2 regions of the Rahnella sp. BCC 1045 genome follow, and region 2 is predicted to be linked to the other one. Evidence: predicted binding sites of a transcription regulator. Region 2 holds the regulator's gene; the other holds the start of a gene.
What was found. The regulator PurR, encoded in region 2, represses purine synthesis genes. The targets are predictions, from matches to a motif close to CANGCAAACGTTTGCNTG.
Positions count from the first base shown of each region.

Region 1: a site for PurR is predicted at 2,451-2,468, ahead of J1782_RS05145 (L-serine ammonia-lyase). Genes of this name have one in related genera too.

Region 1 is NZ_JAFMOZ010000104.1:14,127-18,352, forward strand. It holds gene J1782_RS05140 (EAL domain-containing protein) at 1-604, opposite strand, end outside; gene J1782_RS05145 (L-serine ammonia-lyase) at 1,059-2,423, opposite strand; gene J1782_RS05150 (CoA pyrophosphatase) at 2,592-3,194, opposite strand; gene pabB (aminodeoxychorismate synthase component 1) at 3,191-4,226, opposite strand, start outside.
Region 2 is NZ_JAFMOZ010000135.1:89,747-93,972, forward strand. It holds gene punC (purine nucleoside transporter PunC) at 1-966, opposite strand, end outside; gene punR (DNA-binding transcriptional activator PunR) at 1,103-2,008, shown strand; gene purR (HTH-type transcriptional repressor PurR) at 2,045-3,070, opposite strand; gene J1782_RS26565 (YnhF family membrane protein) at 3,404-3,493, shown strand; gene J1782_RS17835 (C40 family peptidase) at 3,658-4,226, opposite strand, start outside.

The DNA of each region.
Region 1 (4,226 bases), on a different contig from region 2:
CGTCACTGCCGTATTCGAGATTTTGTCTTCCGACATTTAATACGATGTGGCTGGCGTAGGGGGGTTGCGGCTCAAGCAGAAAGTTCGAGAGGACACCGATGTTATAAACAAACAGCTCGCCGTTGAGATTATCCGGCGTGGTCGGTTGCCAGAGAACCAGCGTGGGCGCATCCACCTTGCTCCATTTTGACGCACGCAGATCTAGCTGAGTTTTACCCTGAGCCAGATTAGGCAGTGTTTTGTTGAAATTAAGATCTAAAGCCCCGATCAGGCTCGAACAGATGATGGTGCCATTACTGACCAGGCTGATGGATCGCAGCGTTTGCATACGGGCGACAGTTTGTTGCATGACCGGTTGCAGCGCGTTGCAGCTTAGCGTCTGGTCGATAGGAATCGCTCTTCCTGCGGGTGACGCAGGTTCAAGTAATTTCTCCAATTTTTCAACGGTGTGGATAGCCACGCGTTGTTGATCTTCTGCGATGACCTGAGCTTGTTCGTAAATGCGAATGCCAAGAGTCAGAAGCAATGTACATATCCCCATTGCGCAGGCAAGCGCAATGCGATAGTAACGATACTTCGCAAGACCGGTCTGGGAGAACAGCATCGTTCTAATCCTTTTATCCCGTGTTAAATGCAGGCTCAAAATTATTATTATTAAAGGTTTACCGATGCGTAACAGCCGTGTTGTTATTATTGATAGTAGCTGTAAATCGCCGGACGCTCTCCCTGAGTTATGGAAAACTCCCTATTTTTCCCGGCAAAAATCAAAGAAAATCCGTATCGGTGACGTTGTCACGTATGTTTTTCTGTACATTTTTGCATGTATCTTCAGTGTATAAAGAGGTTCTCTGAACGGGAAAATCAGGCGGAAATCAGCATGCCGTACCTGCAGGGTATAATGCAAGTGTCACTACCATTATGTATTGATAATACAACAGGTTGTTGTTAGCGAAGGTTTTATTGCTACCGGCTCCCACCGGAGTGGTATTTCCTGCGGCAAGCGGGCCAAAAATGATGCAACCCGCCAGCCGCCTGGAGACGAAAAATCCTGCAAATGATTAGTCGCACTGAACCTTAATGGCTAAACCGCCGCGGGACGTTTCGCGGTACTTCGAGTTCATATCTTTGCCCGTTTCGTACATGGTCTCGATCACTTTATCCAGCGAAACGCGTGGCTCACTGGTCCGGCGCAAGGCCATGCGTGCGGCGTTGATGGCTTTTACGGAAGCAATCGCGTTACGTTCGATGCACGGAACCTGAACCTGCCCGGCAACCGGGTCGCAGGTTAAGCCCAGATTGTGTTCCATGCCAATTTCCGCTGCCACGCACACCTGCTCCGGGCTGCCGCCCAGCAGTTCTGTCAGGCCCGCCGCGGCCATAGAACAGGCCACCCCGACTTCGCCCTGACAGCCGACTTCCGCACCCGAAATCGACGCATTCATCTTGTAAAGAATGCCAATCGCGCCGGAGGTCAGGAAATAACGCAGGTAAATATCCGGGCTGACTGACTGAATAAACTGGTCATAATACGCCAGCACCGCCGGAACAATCCCGCAGGCGCCGTTCGTCGGCGCCGTCACCACACGCCCGCCGGCCGCATTTTCTTCGTTCACGGCCAGGGCAAACATGTTCACCCAGTCGATCACGTTCATCGGGTCATTAGACAGTTTATCGTTGGACACCAGCATTCTGCGCAAGGCAGACGCTCGACGCGGAACGCGAAGCGGGCCAGGCAGAACGCCTTCCGTATTCAGACCACGGTCGATACAGGCCTGCATGGTGTGCCAGATTTTCTCGAAATACTGTTCGATGTCCTGTTTGCTGTGCTGGGCGAGCTCATTTTTCATCATCAAACCTGACAACGAAAGGCCGGTTTCCTTGCATTTGGCCAGCATTTCACTCGCGGAATTGAAGCTGTAAGGGACCGTCACTTCATCAAGTACCGGCTGACCGAAATGCTCGTCATCGACAATAAAACCCCCACCGACGGAGTAGTAGGTTTTGCTGTAAATCATTTTGTCGCCCGCAAAGGCATGAATTTGCATCGCATTTTCATGGCGCGGTAAATTCTCACCGCGAAACACCATGCCGGTGTCACGGGGGAAATCGACTTCATGCTGAGTTTCACCCAGCGGCAGGCGCTGACGCTGCTCAACGTCGCGAATAAAATGGGGAATGCCGTCGATGTCGACGGTATCTGGCTGGTTACCCGCCAGACCTAAAATAATGGCGATATCTGTGTGGTGGCCCTTGCCTGTGAGAGACAGGGAACCAAAAACGTCCACGGCGACACGCGTAACGGCAGGCATCATGCCCTTTTCGAGCAGGTCATCAGCGAACTGTTTCCCGGCTTTCATCGGGCCCAAAGTATGGGAACTGGAAGGGCCAATCCCGACCTTGAACATGTCGAAAACGCTAATCACGTCGAATACTCCTGTAATGAATTACGGCAGGGAACGGGATCCCTGACAGCCACAACTCAACTTGTGGCTCAATCTATAGTTTAAAAGGCCTGAGGGGCAAAAGTTTCATTTTTCGCATGAAATAAACTTATTTGATGCAAAAGTGTGATCGGAATGTAATCAGCGGGCTCAAGCTTCAACCTGCCGGGCGAGCTGGCGGATGATCGCCGCCGTGAGTCCCCAGACAAATTGCTGCTGATACCAGGATAAATACACCCGGTGATGGATGCCTCTGCGATGAATATCCAGAGTGTGATAGCGGGCAAGATCAAACGCTTCCTGCAAGGGCATTTCAAACAGCTCGGCGACTTCATCCTCAGCCGGATGGAACGTCACATCGACCGGCAACAGCCCGACAACCGGCGTCACCTGAAAACCGCTGCTGCTGTCCTGCGGTGAAAGCGTGCCTAAAACGTGTACCTGTTCCGGCTCAATGGCGACTTCTTCCTGAGCTTCCCGCAATGCGGTGGCAATAATTGAGGTATCCGTTGCATCGGCCGCACCGCCGGGAAAGGCGACCTGACCGGGGTGTTTGCGCAGCTGATCGGAACGGCGCGTCAGTAAGATTGTCGGCTCTTTCCGGCAGATAATCGGAATTAAGACGGCGGCGTGACGGGTTCCGCGCAATGCGGGGGCAGGCATACGCGGTTGCTGCAACTGAAAGCGCAGGATGAAATCTTCCACCGCGGGGGAAAAAGTCTGCACGGGTGCGTGTTGTTCCAGCAAAGTCACGGCTGAACGTCTCCTAACTGAGGCAGTATGCGGGCAATTTTATCGAACGTTTCCTGATATTCTGCCTGTTCCTGGCTGTCGGCCACAATCCCGCCGCCTGCCCAGCAGTAAATTTTCCCTTTCGCCGTCAGCAGCGTGCGGATGGTGATATTACTGTCCATCGTGCCGCAGCAACTGATGTATGCAATGCTGCCGCAGTAACCGTTGCGTCGCTGTGGCTCAAGCTCTTCGATGATTTCCATTGCGCGGACTTTAGGTGCACCGGTAATTGAGCCGCCAGGAAAACAGGCGCGCAGCAACGCACTGGCGTGGCACGCTTCCGGCAGTTCTGCGGTGATGGTACTTACAAGATGATGAACCGCAGGGAAAGGCTCGACTTTGAATAATTCGGGAACGCGCACGCTGCCCGGCGTGGCAACGCGGCCAATGTCATTTCGCAATAAATCGACGATCATCAGATTTTCCGCACGATCTTTTTCCGATGCCGCCAGACGCTCAGCCTGACGCACATCTTCTGCGGGATCCTCGCTGCGCGGCAACGTCCCTTTAATCGGGCGCGTCTGGATCTGATGGTCTTTCAGCCAGATGAAGCGTTCAGGCGACAGACTGATCACCGTATTTTCAGGTAAACGCAGAAACGCCGAGAAGGGGGCTCGATTTGCACTATTCAGCTGCAAAAATGCCTGCCACTCGTCGCCGGAATAGTGTGTCGAAAATCGCTGCGCGAGGTTAATCTGATAGCAATCACCACTGTGAATGTATTCCTGAATCTGGCGGAATTTTTCACCGTATGCCCCGCGGCTCATGTTGGACTGCCACGGCGCTTTCAGCCGGAAAGGTTGCGCGGCGGTGGCCTTCTGTTGAGCCAGCCAGTGCAGGCGGACGGAAACGTCATGGTGGCAAATCAGCGTCACACGTTGCAGATGGTGATCGGCGATCAGTGCCCAGTCATAAATACCCACCGCCATATCCGGCAGGGCGATGTCCTGTTCTGCCGTGTCGGGCAGTGCCTCAATACGCCGTCCTAAATCA
Region 2 (4,226 bases):
TAATGCATTTGCGACGACAATGGGATAAATCGCGCCATTCACCAAAGCCATCAGGCAGAACGGAATTAACAGACTCACCAGACTCGCATCAGTAAATATAGCCACGCCGAACAAACCCGCCACACTGACGCCATAACCTGCCAGCAGCCACGGCAGGATCTTATTCCCATCCGTTTTGCTGATCAGCACACGACACCCAAAACCGCCCAGAAGGAAAGCAATGGTCTGTGGAACATAGCTCAGGCCAATCACACCCGGCGAATACCCCATGTCGCTGAGAATAAACGGGGAACCGGTCAGCCACGCGAAAAAGCCGGCAGAGCAGGCGGCATAAATCATCACGTTACCGCTGTAAAACCGGGAAGCGAGAAGTTTCGCGAAACCGGTTTTATCAGCAGGAGCATGAACCTCTGGCGCATTTTCGCGCAGTGTGGACGTGGTGATAAGCAAGATAACGGCTACGGCGGTCAGCAGAACGAAAATCGCTTCCCAGTCAAAATGGTTGAGAACCCAGGCGCCCAGCAAAGGTGCCAGAGCAGGGGAAAGCGCAACCAGTGGCATGATGCTGGCAAAGGTTTTTTTAGCAACATCGGCAGAAAAGCGATCTACCACCAGCGCCTGCCAGGTGACGGCGGCGGCACAGACGCCGACAGCTTGCAGGAAACGCAGCGCCAGCAGGGCGCGGACATTCTCAACCCATAGCACGCCCAGACAACCGACGACAAAGAGCGCTAAGCCAATCAGCAATACCGGCTTGCGGCCAATCTTGTCGGACAATGGCCCCCACAACAGCTGACCGATGGCAAAGCCGCCAAGGAAAATACTCAGGCTGGCGCTGATCATGCCCGGGCTGGTCATCAGGCTGCTTTGCATCGCGCTGAAGGCCGGAAGGTACATATCGGTCGCTAAAAAGCCAAGCATGCTCAGCCCGGCAAGATAGAGCATAAATCCAAGTGAGGGTTTCATTATTGTCTCTTTAATTTATTTATTGCAGATGATTTGACGCGGAAATCGTATCGGATGCGGAGTTTAACGCTTTGATAACAGGCTTGTGAAACGCTAATATTTGCAATCTGCTATCAAAAATATTGAAGGCTAAACGATGTGGTCAGAATATGCTCTTGAAGTGGTCGATGCCGTCGCCCGAACAGGCAGTTTTAGCGCTGCCGCGCAGGACTTGCACCGGGTTCCTTCTGCCATCAGCTACACCGTTCGCCAGCTTGAACAATGGCTGGCCGTTCCGTTGTTTGAACGCAGACATCGCGACGTTATTCTGACTCCTGCCGGTAAAGTTTTTGTCGACGAAGCGCGGGTTCTGACAAAAAAAATGATAGCGACCCGCCGCCAGTGTCAGCAGGTCGCCAATGGCTGGCGCGGAGAATTACGGGTTGCCGTTGACCGTATCGTTAAACCTGCGCGGACACGGCGGCTGGTGCTGGATTTCTATCGCCATTTCCCTGATACCGAACTCATCATTCATTCGGAAGTCTTTAACGGTGTCTGGGACGCGCTGGTCGACGGGCGGGCGGATGTCGCCATCGGCGCGACGCGGGCGATCCCCGTCGGTGGACGGTTCAATTTCCGCGATATGGGTTTTATGGACTGGCATTGTGTGGTCAGCGCGCAACATCCGCTGGCCCAGACGCAGGGAATACTGAGTGACGATCAGTTACGGCCTTATCCGGCGCTTTGCCTGGAAGATACATCGCGTACATTGCCGAAACGCGATACCTGGACGCTGGATAACCAGCGGCGGCTGGTGGTTCCCGACTGGACGTGTGCATTGGAATGTCTGAACGAAGGTTTATGTGTTGGCATGATGCCGGTTCACCGCGTGACACCCTTGATTGAACAGCAAAAATTACAGGTACTGTCGCTGGAAAATACCTTTCCGGACAGCCCGTGCTGCCTGACGTGGGATCAGAGCAATCCGTCGCCTTCGCTGGCGTGGCTGCTGGAATACATGGGAGACACGGAAACGATGAACCGGGAATGGTTGCGCGACTGACAAAAAAACGCCTGTGGCACAGGCGTTTATTGAAAGTTAACGGCGGTAATCGCGGTACGGGCCGTCGGCCACGGAACGGCGCTCAACCAGTTTGGGATGCACTTCAATGGTCTGCGACTCTTCGCGTTTGCTGATAATTCTGTCCAGCAGCATGGTAAAGGCCATTTCGCCCAGACGTTCTTTTGGCTGATGAACTGTCGTCAGTGCCGGTGAGAAATAGCGCGCGTTACGCACGTTATCATAGCCAATCACGGAAATATCCTGCGGTACGCGCAGGCCCAGTTCATCGGCGGCACAGATTGCCCCCATCGCCATCACGTCACCGCCACAGAATACAGCCGTCGGGCGGTTTTTCTGCATCAGAATTTTGTGCATGGCCTGATAGCCCGATTCCGGCTCAAAGTCGCCCTGAACGACCCATTCTTCACGAAGAGGAATATTGGCTTCCGTCAGTGCTTTCACAAAGCCCTGGAAACGGCCGCCGCCGGTGTTTCGCGCCAGTTGCCCAGGGATCACGCCGATATCGCGATGACCGCGTTCAATCAGATAACGTCCGGCCATATAGCCGCCTTCAAACGCGTTATCGATAATGCTGTCGGTGAAATTCTTACGCGCTTCGCCCCAGTCCATCACAACCATCGGGATAGAGCGGTATTCTTCAAGCATATTCAGCAATTCGTCCGGATACTCCGCGCACATCACAAGTAAACCGTCGACGCGTTTTTGCGCCAGCATTTGCAGGTAGGCCTGTTGCTTCTCCAGATTATTGTGTGAGTTACACAAAATCAGCGTATAGCCTTTTGAGAAACAGCTGTTCTCCACGGCCTCAATCACTTCGGCGAAGTAGGGCGCTTCACTGGACGTTGCCAGCAGACCGATTGTTTTGGTGTTATTGACCTTCAGGCTACGTGCCACAGCGCTGGGAGAATAGTGCAACTCTTTGATTGCAAGGAGAACCGCGGCTCGGGTTTCTTCGGCGACGAAACGGGTTTTATTGATGACGTGCGACACGGTTGTGGTGGAAACGCCAGCGCGCTTTGCGACATCTTTAATCGTTGCCATGTAAAAAATGACTCCTGTGCTCACGTGTTTCAGCACGTTAGCATTATGTTAATCGTTTGCTTGCGTGGATTTAACTGCTGACTTCGAAAAGGGCAGTGAAATCGTTGGGTGGATTCTTCAGAGTGAGGCGTGAAATGCTCTCGGGTGAAATCGACCGGCACACAGGCGTGGTAACCGACAATTTTCACTTATAATGCAGGAAAGTGGAAGTAAAATTGTCATGAACCTGGTGTCATTCAGCACAAGATTTTCAATGCGAATTATGAGAAAATGCGTTGGCACACATTCAGTGTGGCTATACGAACGCCACAATTTGATCCGTAAGGGGGTTTAATGGACAGCAACCTGAAATTTTCTTTGATCACTACGGTCTGCGCTTTGCTCGTGATTATTGCTTTCAGTTTCACCGCAGTGATGAACTGATTTGCGCGAAAGCCGCAATAAAAAGGGCGATTACCTATAACAGGAATCGCCCTTTTCAATTTTACGCAGTCACCCATTCCGCCGATACTCTTCCCTGCAGAAACTCTTCGTTAAATGCTATTCAATGGCTGATTAGCGAAACTTCAGACTTAACGAATTGTTTATTATCGGATCGTCTTAGGGGTCATTACCCGTCGTGCGCCTACATAATGATCTTGCCAGTAATCGTCACCCAGTGAGGTGATCTTAATGTCTTCGCCGGTGCGCGGTGACTGGATAAACTTCCCGTTTCCTACGTAAACACCGACATGGTCTGCGGCGCCGCGGTTATTAATCCGGAAGAAAACCAGATCGCCGGATTCTAATTCACCCCGTTTGACCGGGGCCGCATCGCGCAAGTGGTACATTTCATTCGCTGTGCGGGGCATTTTAATACGGATCAAATCTTTGTATGCGTAGTAAACCAGTCCGCTGCAATCGAAACCTGTATTCGGTGACGTTCCGCCCCAGCGGTAAGGTTTGCCGACCTGGTGCATCAGCTTGGTCATCGCGGTTTGTTGTGCGTGCTGATAACGTTTCTTGTGTGTTGCGCTGAGCGTTATCGGTTTACTGTCTTCTTCACGTAACTTTTTGCCTTTGCGGTGGCGGCCATACGCTTCTTTTTTACTGGCCTTTTCACTGCTGTTTTTAGCGAGAGAGCGGTTTTTCGTTTCCTTCCCTGCTTTCGCCTCGG